DNA from 3 places in the Streptomyces sp. NPDC002793 genome. Region 2 is predicted to be linked to each of the others. Evidence: riboswitches for the same ligand, from Rfam matches in the RefSeq annotation. Region 2 holds a riboswitch; each other region holds the start of a gene.
The links. Region 2 has a riboswitch for cyclic di-AMP ahead of ABT001_RS00435 (transglycosylase family protein). Riboswitches for the same ligand answer to the same signal wherever they lie in the genome.
Positions count from the first base shown of each region.

Region 1 (4,051 bases), on a different contig from region 2:
CCCACCATGTGTGAACAGCAGCGGAAGCGGAGTGCGGACATGTCGCATGTCGAGACCGAGACAGCCGGCCAGCCGGAGTGCTGGCGCCGTGCCGCGGAGGCCGCCGTCGACCGGAAGGACGCCCTGCCCGCCACCGGTGAGCGCATCGCCGTCGTCGGCTGCGGGACGTCGTATTACATGGCCCAGGCCTACGCCTCACTCCGTGAGGACTCCGGGCAGGGCGAGTCGGACGCGTACGCCGCCTCGGAGTTCCCCTTCGGCCGCGCGTACGACCGGGTCGTCGCGCTGACGCGTTCCGGTACGACGACGGAGGTGCTCGGCCTGCTGAACCGGCTGCGGGGGGCCACCAGGACCGTTGCCGTGACCGCCGATCCGCACACTCCCGTGATGGGCGCGGCCGACGACGTGGTCGTCCTCGACTTCGCCGACGAACGGTCCGTGGTCCAGACGAGGTTCGCGACCACCTCGCTGACCCTGTTCCGCGCCCACCTCGGGCTGCACACCGAGGACGTCGTACGGGACGCCGAGACCGCCTTGGCGGAGCCGCTGCCCGAAGGCCTGCTGGACTGCGCCCAGTTCAGCTTCCTGGGGCGCGGCTGGACGGTCGGGCTCGCCAACGAGGCGGCCCTCAAGATGAAGGAGGCGTCGCTGTCCTGGACCGAGTCGTACCCGGCGATGGAATACCGGCACGGCCCCATCAGCATCGCCACGACCGGCACGGCGACCTGGATGTTCGGCGCCGCCCCGGAGGGGCTGCGGGAGCAGGTGCTGGCGACCGGGGCCCGCTGGGTGGAGAGCGGCCTGGACCCGCTGGCCGACCTGGTCCGGGTGCAGCGGCTGGCGATCGCCCGCGCGGCGGCCCGCGGTCTCGATCCCGACCTGCCGCGCCATCTGACCCGCTCCGTGGTGCTCGACCCGTCAGCGGGCGCCTGAAGGCCCCGGGGCATGCCGCGTACCGGGCCGGCGGGCGGCCCGGTACGCGGCCTCGGCCATGACGGGGGTCAGGCCTCTTCGAAGTAGGCGTCCAGCGCCTCGTCGAGTTCGGCCGTCCACGTCTTCAGGTCACTCCGGGCGGCGGCCTCGACCTCGGCGTTGAACCACCGGCGGCTCGACAGGTGGACGGTCACGGTGAACCGGCGCCCGAAACGGCCGGTCTTGACCTCGACCGCGCCGATCTCGGACCAGTCGAACTCCGCCTCCTGGTCGTCGAGCCGGAAGCGGACGCCCTCGGCGTCCACTTTGATGGACCCTCGCCGGTCGCTGACCTCGAAGACGGGCCCGTCCTCCTTGCGGGCGGCCTCGGCGTCCGGGGTCGCCTCGTCAGCCGGGGCCTCGTCCGGGGTCGCCTCGTCAGCCGGGGCCTCGTCCGGGGTCGCCTCGTCAGCCGGGGCCTCGTCCGGGGTCGCGTCCTCGGCAGCCGTGGAATCGTCCACGGCCTCCTCGGCCTGCGCGTCCACGGCCGCTTCCTCCGGGGTGCCCTCGGTCGCCGCCGTCTTCTCCGCTTCCGCCTCCGTCCGCGCGGGGGCAGGGGCCGTCAGGCCGGGGATGTACGCCGGGTCTGTACCCGCGGCGAACTCGGACTTGATCTTCGAATCTATGCGCTGCTCCACGGCGGGCAGTATGGACGACGAAGCTGTACGAGACCAGTCACCCGGGCTCCGCCCGGCCTGTCGCCGGTGCTCCGGCCGCCCGGCACGGCGTACCCCGGAGACGACTGACGGGTGGTGCGGGTTCCGCCGAACCCGCACCACCCGTCAGTCCTGTCCCTCTGTCACACGCCCGTGCGTCAGCGGTTCCGCCTCCGCGAGGACTCAGTAGGCCCCGAAGACGTTGTCGATCGAGCCGTACCTGTCCGCGGCGTAGTTGCACGCGGCCGTGATGTTGGCGACCGGGTCGTAGCTGTCCGTCGACGTACCGGGCACGTGGTAGGCCTGGAAGGTCGGGTCGATGACCTGGAGCAGGCCCTTGGACGGGATGCCCGCAGCGGCGTTGGAGTCCCAGTTGTTGATGGCCAGCGGGTCGCCGGCGGACTCGCGGATGATGTTGCGGTGGATGCCGTCGTAGCTGCCGGGGATGCCGTGCTCGGCCATGACGGCCAGCGACTCCTTGATCCAGCCGTCGAGGTCGTCCGTGTACGCGGCCGGTTCGGCGGCCGGAACGGCCTCGGCCGCCGGCGCGCCCTCGGCGGCGACGGTGTCGCTCGTACGCTCTGAGCGATCGGCGCGGCCGGACGAGGCGGAGGCCTTGGATTCGGCCTTCTCCGCCTTGTCCGCCGACTTGTTGTCGGCGTCGGCGCCGATGGTCAGCTGAAGACCGGGAAGAATCAGGTCGGGGTTTCCGCCGACGATCTTCTGATTGTCCTCGTACAGAGCCTTCCAGCCACCGCTCACGGAATGCTCGCGCGCGATCTTGGCAAGAGTGTCACCCGCGACCACGGAATAGGTGGCGGTCTCGGACTTCTGTGCGGCAATTCCCTTGCCGGACACGGCAGTAGACGTCGCCGCCTTTTCGACCGCGGCCGGCTGGGCCGGAGCGGCGAATGCGCCGGTCGCGCCGATCACCGGAAGGGCAAGGGCGGCTCCACCCGTGGTCACGGCGATGATGCCGCGAGTCAGCGAACTGGTCCTGAAACGACGGTGCTTACCATTTTCGGGCATGCTGGATTCCTCTCCGTCGCCTGCGAAGTGAGCTGTCGGGTTCGGGCTGGAGATGCCCGGCCGCATACGAATGCGACTTCACCCCGAGCCGCTCCGGTAACCGGATCGGCACTTACTTGGGTCCCCCGCTCCTGCCGTACGAAGAAGTGGTCGGGTAACCGGACGGCGGCAGGATTCGGCGTTCCGCCCGGAGTGATGGCGACCGTAGGCGAGAAATAGGGAAAGGAACAAGCCTGGCGCGGTGATCACAATTCCCCCGCAAGATCGATTCATGGGAATTCATGTAATCCACCCCACACCGAGCCGGGCATTCCCGTTGGCACAGAAGGGAACCGACTGCCGCGCCCGTGCGTCCGGGGCGCGCGAAGTGACCCTCGTCACCGAGTCCGATTCGGGCGTTTTGCTCCAGAGAGAAGGGGTGCGGGTCGCACGAAATGACCTTTTATGGATTACGGGATGAATTCAATAAAACTAGATTAAATCGGGCATAAAACCCATAACTGACCCCATCTAGGCAAACCGCAAGTGGATGCCGGTGGAGCCATGGCCTCTACAGCCCCACTGCGAGGTACACCCTCAACGACACCTCGCATCTGCCAGGCACTGTGCTCACATACATTGCACATGCGCCCGTGATCCCCATATCGTGTCGCACATGCAGTCCTACACCATCGGTCAGGCGGCACGTCTCCTCGGCGTGAGCCCGGACACCACCCGCCGCTGGGCGGACGCCGGCAGGGTCGCGACCCATCGCGACGAAGCCGGGCGCCGTCTCATCGACGGCCGTGATCTGGCCGCCTTCTCGGTCGAGGTCGCCCAGGTCGGCCCCGGCGAGGACGAAGTCCCCTACACCTCCGCGCGGAACGCCTTCCCCGGCATCGTCACCGCGGTGAAGCTCGGTGACATCGCGGCCCAGGTCGAGATCCAGGCCGGCCCGCACCGCCTCGTCTCCCTCCTCACCCGGGAAGCCGTCGAGGAGCTGGGGCTCGAGGTCGGCATGCGGGCCACGGCCCGGGTGAAGTCGACCAGCGTGCACATCGACCGCGCCTGACGCGACGGCCCCCACCGAGGAGTTCTCCGATGCCCTTCCCCCTCACCGGCCGCCGGACCGGGGCCGCGGCCCTGTCGGTGGCACTGCTCGCCACCCTGGCCGCGTGCGGCAGCGACGACGGCAACGACTCCGCCGCGCCGGACACCGAGCTGACCGTGCTCGCCGCTTCCTCGCTGACCGACGTCTTCGCGACGGCCGGTGCCGCGTACGAGAAGGAGCACCCCGGCACGGAGGTCACCTTCTCCTTCGCCGGGTCGCAGGAACTCGCCGCCCAGGTGAGGCAGGGCGCTCCCGCCGACGCCCTGGTCACCGCCGACACCAGGACGATGGACGGGCTTTCGGC
Region 1 is NZ_JBEOVL010000063.1:18,358-22,408, forward strand. It holds gene ABT001_RS33230 (SIS domain-containing protein) at 40-933, shown strand; gene ABT001_RS33235 (hypothetical protein) at 1,002-1,610, opposite strand; gene ABT001_RS33240 (transglycosylase SLT domain-containing protein) at 1,812-2,657, opposite strand; cyclic di-AMP (ydaO/yuaA leader) riboswitch at 2,660-2,840, opposite strand; gene ABT001_RS33245 (TOBE domain-containing protein) at 3,313-3,708, shown strand; gene modA (molybdate ABC transporter substrate-binding protein) at 3,738-4,051, shown strand, end outside.
Region 1: another riboswitch for cyclic di-AMP. It lies ahead of ABT001_RS33240 (transglycosylase SLT domain-containing protein); the one in region 2 lies ahead of ABT001_RS00435 (transglycosylase family protein).

Region 2 (4,051 bases):
GGGGACCCCGTTCTCGTGGTGCTGGCCGCAGCCGACCGCGACCCGGAGCGATTTCAGGATGCGGACACCCTGGACCTCGCTCGGAGTGACAATCAGCACCTCGGATACGGGCACGGCATCCACTACTGCCTGGGGGCGCCGCTGGCCCGGCTGGAGGGCCGGGTGGCGCTGGCGACCCTGCTGAGACGCCTCCCCGACCTGCGGCTCGCTGCGGAACCTGCCGATTTGCGCTGGCGTGGAGGGCTGATCATGCGCGGACTACGCACACTTCCCGTCGAGTTCGATCCCGGACATCCGGCCGCAGAAAGTGACAGCCTGTCAACTCTGTGACTTTCACGTGATCTCCGCTGCATCGACTTGTGACACACGTTCGAGTAGGGCTAGGTTCACCGTTCGACCAACCCGTTACACATGTCAGTCACACGGAAGGCAATCCCATGGGCTCCGCGACCGGCAGACACCGTCGCCCACGCCAGGCACCCGCCATCGTCGTCGCCGCAGGCGTCACGGGATCGGCCATCGCCATCCCGCTGCTCGGCGCGGGCAGCGCACAAGCCGCAGACGCGTCGACCTGGGACCGGGTCGCCGAGTGCGAGAGCGGCGGCATGTGGAGTGCCGACCTCGGCAACGGCTACTACGGTGGCCTGCAGCTCTCCGAGGACACCTGGTCGGACTACGGCGGCACGGACTACGCGTCCCGCGCCGACCTCGCGAGCCGCTCGCAGCAGATAGCCGTCGCGGAGAAGGTGCTGGCCGACAAGGGACCCCAGGCGTGGTCCAGTTGCTCGGTGATCTCCGGGCTCGCCGTGGACGAGGGGCTGCCCGGCGTCGACCCGGGCGACGAGCCCTCCGCCGAGCCCTCGGACACCGCGACCCCGTCCGGGACCCCCTCGCCCGAGGCGTCGGACGCGGAGGACGAGACGGCGGGCGCCGAGGACGAGTCGGACGCCTCGGAAGCCCCTGAGGGCTCCGGCGACGCCGAGGGCGGCGCGGACGAGGACACGACCGAGGACTCGACGGACCGGGGCGAGGCCGGCGCCTCGCCGTCCGCGACGCCGTCTCCCGAGGCATCCGGTACGCCCGGCGACTCGAAGGGCGACGGGGCGAACGGCGGGAAGCACCGCGGCACCCCGGCTCCCGAGGCGGACGCCGGTTCCGGTCCGGACGCCGGACGGGACTCCGGGCGCCACGCCTCGCGCGGCGACTCCGGGGCACGTGAGGGCGCCGAGGGGACGTACACCGTCCGCGACGGCGACAACCTCTGGGCGATCGCGGACGCGCAGGAGCTCTCCGGCGGCTGGTCCGCGCTCTACGAGGCCAACAAGGACGAGCTGGGCTCCGACCCGGACCTGATCCTCCCCGGCCAGAGCCTGGACCTCGGACTCGTCGGGGCGAACGCGCCGGGCGACTCGGCGGAGACCACCACCGCCGACTGATCAAAAGCGCAAAAAGGCCCCGAAAACAGGGGCAGTTCAGAGGCCTATGTCCACTTATGCGTAAGTGAGACATGGGTCTCTTTGCGTCAACTGGAGCGCCCCGTCCGCCCGATCCGTCCATATTGGCTCCGACCTGCGAAAACAGCTCGATCCGACTGGCCGTTACGTGCTGATTAGCCGTTATGTCCATCTTTGAATGTAGGGGTTGCGTGTGTTTACGGTCGGAGCCGCTCGCACCGCGGGCACCTTCGACCGTCACGCCGAATCCTGCCGTCGGCCGAAGGGGACCGACGCGTAAAGCGCCGTAGGCAGGAGCGGGGGACCCAGGTAAGTGCCGGACCCGGCCGTCGGAAGACGGGCGGGGTGCGGCTAGGGGTGAAGTCGTCCGCGGGAGCGGGTGACCGGGCAACTCACAGGCCCGAACCCGACAGCTCACCTCGTAGGCGTCGGTGAGGAGAACCATGCTGCTTTCCAGCAAGGGCAAGCACCGTCGCCCGTCCAAGGCCGTCCGTATCGCGACCCTGGCCGGTGTCACCGGTGCCGCCGTCGCCGTCCCGCTCATGGGTGCGACCGGCGCCTCTGCCGCCTCCGTCGAGACCTGGGACGCCGTCGCCCAGTGCGAGTCGGGTGGCAACTGGTCCATCAACACCGGCAACGGCTACTACGGCGGCCTGCAGTTCTCGCAGTCCAGCTGGGCCGCCGCCGGCGGTACCCAGTACGCCGCCCGTGCCGACCTGGCCACCAAGGGCCAGCAGATAGCCGCCGCCGAGAAGCTCCTCGACCTGCAGGGCCCGGGCGCCTGGGCCTGCGCCGGCGCCGGCGGCCTGACGAACGACGGGGTGGATCCGGGCGTCGACACCGGCTCCGGTTCCGAGAAGAACGGCGACACGGCCCCGCAGGCCGCACTGGAGCGCAAGGCCGAGCAGCCCACCACGCGCAGCGAGAAGCGTGAGGCCCCCGCGAAGACCGTCACCACCCCGACCGGCGAGAAGGTCGAGAAGGGTGACGGCGAGTACAAGGTGAAGTCCGGCGACACCCTCAGCAAGATCGCCGACGCGAAGAAGGTCAAGGGCGGCTGGGAGAAGCTCTTCGAGCTGAACGACGACATCGTCGACGACGCCGACCTGATCTTCCCGGGGCAGCAGCTCCACCTGAAGTAGGCACCAGCCGCCCGGGGTCCCCTCCTGCCCCGGTGGCCCGGTGGCCCGGCCCGGCGCGCTGACCCCCCGCGTGCCGGGCCGGGGTCCGTTCGCGGACGCGTCAGGGGATGCGTGTTCACTTCTTGTGGTTACTTGCCAGTAGAATTCTGGAGCTTTGCCCGGAATGAGGGCCCGCGGGTCCTTTTTCGTCCCAGGGGACGGGCGTACGGCCGACGGAGCGGGCCGGGCCGGTTAGGCTCGTGGCGCAAGGCCACAGTGACCCTGCACAACCAGTGTCAGATCCCAGAAGGAGATGCCTCGTGCCGTCCATCGACGTCGTCGTAGCCAGGGAAATCCTCGACTCCCGGGGGAACCCCACGGTCGAGGTCGAGGTCGGCCTCGACGACGGCAGCACGGGACGTGCTGCTGTTCCGTCCGGAGCCTCCACCGGAGCGTTCGAGGCCATCGAGCTTCGCGACGGTGACCCGAACCGTTACCAGGGCAAGGGCGTCGAGAAGGCCGTCCTCGCCGTGATCGAGCAGATCGGCCCGGAGCTCGTCGGTTACGACGCCACCGAGCAGCGCCTCATCGACCAGGCGATGTTCGACCTGGACGCGACCGAGAACAAGGGCTCGCTCGGCGCCAACGCCATCCTCGGTGTCTCGCTGGCCGTGGCGCACGCCGCGTCCGAGGCCTCCGACCTCCCGCTCTTCCGCTACCTCGGCGGCCCGAACGCGCACCTGCTGCCCGTTCCGATGATGAACATCCTGAACGGCGGCTCGCACGCCGACTCCAACGTGGACATCCAGGAGTTCATGATCGCGCCGATCGGCGCCGAGTCCTTCTCCGAGGCCCTTCGCTGGGGCGCGGAGATCTACCACACGCTGAAGAAGGTCCTGAAGACCAAGGGCCTCTCCACCGGTCTCGGTGACGAGGGCGGCTTCGCCCCCAACCTCGAGTCCAACCGCGCCGCCCTCGACCTCATCCTGGAGGCCGTCAAGGAGGCCGGTTACGTCCCGGGCCGCGACATCGCGCTCGCGCTCGACGTCGCCGCGTCCGAGTTCTACAAGGACGGCGTCTACGAGTTCGAGGGCAAGTCCCGCTCGGCCGCCGAGATGACCGAGTACTACGAGGAGCTCGTCTCCGCGTACCCGCTCGTGTCCATCGAGGACCCGCTGTACGAGGACGACTGGGCGGGCTGGAAGGTCATCACCGACAAGCTCGGCTCCAAGGTGCAGATCGTCGGCGACGACCTGTTCGTCACCAACCCCGAGCGCCTCGCCCGCGGCATCGAGGAGGGCTCGGCCAACGCCCTGCTCGTCAAGGTCAACCAGATCGGTTCGCTGACCGAGACCCTGGACGCCGTCGAGCTGGCCCAGCGCAACGGCTTCAAGTGCATGATGTCCCACCGCTCCGGTGAGACCGAGGACGTCACCATCGCCGACCTCGCCGTCGCCGTGAACTGTGGCCAGATCA
Region 2 is NZ_JBEOVL010000001.1:99,269-103,319, reverse strand. It holds gene ABT001_RS00445 (cytochrome P450 family protein) at 1-330, shown strand, start outside; gene ABT001_RS00440 (transglycosylase family protein) at 438-1,436, shown strand; cyclic di-AMP (ydaO/yuaA leader) riboswitch at 1,727-1,897, shown strand; gene ABT001_RS00435 (transglycosylase family protein) at 1,898-2,596, shown strand; gene eno (phosphopyruvate hydratase) at 2,896-4,051, shown strand, end outside.

Region 3 (4,051 bases), on a different contig from region 2:
CCGGCCGCGCGGACGAACTGTGCCGGTACGCCGTCCTGTTCGGCGACCCGCAGCTCGCACTGACCGCGGTGGGCCGGGTGCTCGACGTGACGGCCGACGAGGTCAAGGCCGCCGCAAGGGCGCATCTGCGTCCCGACAACCGTGCGGTCCTGGTCTACGAGCCGCTCGAACCGGCCGACGAGACGGACGGCACCGACGCGCACGAGACCGACGCGCACGAGGGGGCCGACAAGTGACCGACGCCGCCGTGACTGGAGTAGCGATGGAGTACCACCCGCAGCCGACCGCCGGTGAGGCCCGGCCCTGGGCCTTTCCCGCGCCCGAACGCGGCGCCCTGCCCAACGGGCTGACCGTGCTGCGCTGTCACCGCCCCGGCCAGCAGGTCGTCGCCGTGGAGATCTTCCTCGACGCCCCGCTGGACGCCGAGCCCGAGGGCCTGGACGGTGTGGCCACGATCATGGCGCGCGCCCTGTCCGAGGGTACGGACAAGCACTCGGCGGAGGAGTTCGCCGCCGAGCTGGAGCGGTGCGGCGCCACGCTGGACGCGCACGCGGACCACCCGGGTCTGCGAGTCTCCCTGGAGGTCCCGGTCTCCCGGCTGGCCAAGGCCCTCGGTCTGGTCGCCGAGGCACTGCGCGCCCCGGCCTTCGCGGAGAGCGAGATCGAACGCCTGGTGGGCAACCGCCTCGACGAGATCCCGCACGAGCAGGCCAACCCGGCCCGCCGGGCCGCCAAGCAGCTCTCCAAGGAGCTCTTCCCCGCCACGGCGCGGATGTCGCGCCCGCGCCAGGGCACCGAGGAGACGGTCCGGCGGATCGACGCCGCCGCCGTACGCGCCTTCTACGACGCCCATGTCCGCCCCTCCACCGCGACGGCGGTCGTCGTCGGCGACCTCACCGAGGTGGACCTGGACGCGCTGCTCTCCGACACCGTCGGGGACTGGTCGGGCAACGCCGGCCAGGCCCGGCCGGTGCCCCCGATCACCGCGGACGACACCGGCCGTGTGGTCATCGTCGACCGTCCCGGAGCCGTGCAGACCCAGCTGCTGATCGGCCGGATCGGAGCGGACCGGCACGACAGTGTGTGGCCGGCCCAGGTCCTCGGCACGTACTGCCTGGGAGGCACCCTCACCTCGCGGCTCGACCGTGTGCTGCGCGAGGAGAAGGGCTACACCTACGGCGTCCGGGCCTTCGGGCAGGTGCTGCGCTCGACGGCACCCGGGTCCGCCTCCGGGGCGACCGGCGCCGCGATGCTCGCCATCAGCGGCTCCGTCGACACGGAGTCCACCGGCCCCGCGCTCGACGACCTGTGGAAGGTCCTGCGGACCCTGGCGGCCGAGGGGCTCACCGACGCCGAACGCGAGACCGCCGTGCAGAACCTCGTGGGTGTGGCCCCGCTGAAGTACGAGACGGCGGCCTCCGTCGCGGGCACCCTGGCCGACCAGGTGGAGCAGCACCTGCCGGACGACTACCAGGCCCAGCTGTACGCCCGGCTGGCCGCGACCGGCACGGTCGAGGCGACCGCTGCCGTGGTCAACGCCTTCCCGGTCGACCGGCTGGTCACCGTCCTGGTCGGGGACGCCGCGCAGATCGCGGAGCCCGTGAAGGCCCTGGGGATCGGCGAGGTGTCGGTCGTCACCGGCTGACGGAACGGGACATGACGGACCCTGGCGCGTGCACCGGGCGCCAGGGTTCTGCCATGTGTCCGTTTCGTAAAGAAAATGCCTATTAATCCTGTGGGATGTGCGACAAAAGGCCCTTTCTGTTTGGTGCCGTGAAGGGCCCCGACCTAGCGTCGGCCCGGCTGTCCGCCAGACGAATGCCGCATCCGCGGCGCCGGGCAGCCATCGCCGAGTCCCCGTCAGGCGCGAGCCTGGGGAGCCGGGGACCCACGAAGTCCCTGGGGTGAATCGGATCCCTGTCACCTCGTCCGAGGTGTGGGGGCCCGTAGGAGACCTTCCTGCTCCGAACCCGTCAGCTAACCCGGTAGGCGAGAAGGAAGGAAAGGACCAGCCCCTCCATGGCGTTCATCCGTGCCACCGGGAAGCACCGTGCCCCGAGCCGCCTGACGCGCAAGAGCGCCGAGGTCGCCGGCATCGCGGCCCTGGCCACCGCCGGTGTCATCGGCACCACGGCCTCCCCGGCCCTCGCCGCGGACTCCGAGGCCGTCACCGCCACCGGCCTGACCCAGACCGTCGCCCTCGACACCACCCTCGCCGCCCAGATCGACGCCCAGGCGAAGGCCCAGAAGCACCAGGCCGACCTCGCGGCCGAGGCGAAGGCGAAGGCCGAGGCGGAAGCCAAGGCAAAGGCCGAGGCGAAGGCGGAGGCCGAGCGCAAGGCCGAAGCCCGCGCCGCGGAGGCGCGCGAGGCCGAGGCGCGCGCGGCGCGCGCCGCCGAGCGGGCCCGGCTGAACTCCTTCCACCTCCCGGTCGCCGGATCGCACGTGACCACCGGATATCAGTCCGGCGGCGCGCTCTGGTCCTCCGGAAGCCACTCCGGCGTGGACTTCCAGGCGGCGTCCGGCACCTCCGTCGTCGCCGTCGGCGCCGGTACGGTCGTCGAGGCGGGCTGGGGCGGCGCGTACGGCAACAACATCGTGCTGCGCATGAACGACGGCACGTACACCCAGTACGGCCACCTCTCCTCGATCGGTGTGTCCGTCGGCCAGAGCGTCGGCTCGGGTGAGCGGATCGGTGTGTCCGGCTCGACCGGCAACTCCACCGGACCGCACCTGCACTTCGAGGCCCGGACCACCCCCGAGTACGGCTCGGACATGGACCCCGTCGCCTACCTCCGTGCCCACGGCGTCCAGGTCTGACCGCACGCCGCACGACACCGCCCACGACGCAGGCCCCGGCATCCGCCGGGGCCTGCGTCATGTCCCGGAAGAGGTCGCGGAAGGGGTCGCGGAAGGCTCGTGGAAGTGCTTTTTGGCCAAAAGATATCCATGGATTCCACCCCGCCATCGGAAATTGTGGCCGGTTGCAATAGAGTCACGGAACAGGCGTCGATCGGCCGCGTTCCGCGGGGATTAAGGCGGAGGTTCGGACATGCGCATTCCCGCGCATTCGGTATGCACGGCAATCCGTGACGACATCGTCTCCGGTGTCTTCGAGCGCGGCAGCCGCCTCACCGAAGAGGTGCTCGCGCGTCGCTACGGCGTCTCCCGCGTCCCCGTGCGCGAGGCGTTGCGCACCCTGGAATCCGAGGGGTTCGTCGTCACCCGCAGGCATGCCGGTGCCTGCGTCGCCGAGCCCACGGAGCAGGAGGCCGCCGACCTCCTGGAGATCCGGATGCTCCTGGAACCACTCGGGGCGGCCCGCGCCGCGCAGCGCCGCACCGAGGCGCACCTCAAAGTGCTCCGAGGCCTGGTCAGGCTGGGGCAGGAGCGGGTGCGCAGGGGCGAGGGGGAGGATCTGCGCTCCCTGGGCGGCTGGTTCCACGAGACGCTGGCACAGGCCTCCGGCAGCCCCGCGCTGATAGCGCTGCTCACCCAGCTCCGGCACAAGATCGCCTGGATGTACGCCGTCGAGCAGCCGGCCCGCCCCGCGGACTTCTGGGCCGAGCACGGTGCTCTCGTCGACGCCGTGGCGCGCCGTGACGCGGAGCGGGCCAGGGCGCTCGCCACCCAGCACGCCGAGCGGGCCACCGCGGCCCACCGGCTGCGGCGCACGGACCCGCCGGGGCGCCCGGCGCGGGTGAGGACTTCGCAACACCCCGTAAACATCGCGGGAGTCCGCCATTAACAATTGCACCGTATACAAAGAGGATAATTATTGAGGGGCTTTCTTTGTGCTGCCCTGATTTCGTTTTCCGGGCTCAGCCCCGACCTCGTTCGGAAAACGTGAAAAGCCGCGGCTCCCCGTGGGGGTGCCGCGGCTTTTCCGTGGAAATGATTCCAGTTCGGGACGCCCGGAATCAGACGGTCTCCGGAAGCTCCTCGAGCCCTTCGGCGACCAGCTTCGCCAGGCGGTCCAGGGCGGCCTCGGCGTCGTCCGCCTCGGACGCGAGCACGATCTCCTCGCCGCCCTGGGCGCCCAGACCGAGCA
Region 3 is NZ_JBEOVL010000029.1:23,043-27,093, reverse strand. It holds gene ABT001_RS25090 (M16 family metallopeptidase) at 1-236, shown strand, start outside; gene ABT001_RS25085 (M16 family metallopeptidase) at 263-1,645, shown strand; cyclic di-AMP (ydaO/yuaA leader) riboswitch at 1,838-2,006, shown strand; gene ABT001_RS25080 (M23 family metallopeptidase) at 2,020-2,820, shown strand; gene ABT001_RS25075 (GntR family transcriptional regulator) at 3,053-3,748, shown strand; gene ABT001_RS25070 (HPr family phosphocarrier protein) at 3,921-4,051, opposite strand, start outside.
Region 3: another riboswitch for cyclic di-AMP. It lies ahead of ABT001_RS25080 (M23 family metallopeptidase); the one in region 2 lies ahead of ABT001_RS00435 (transglycosylase family protein).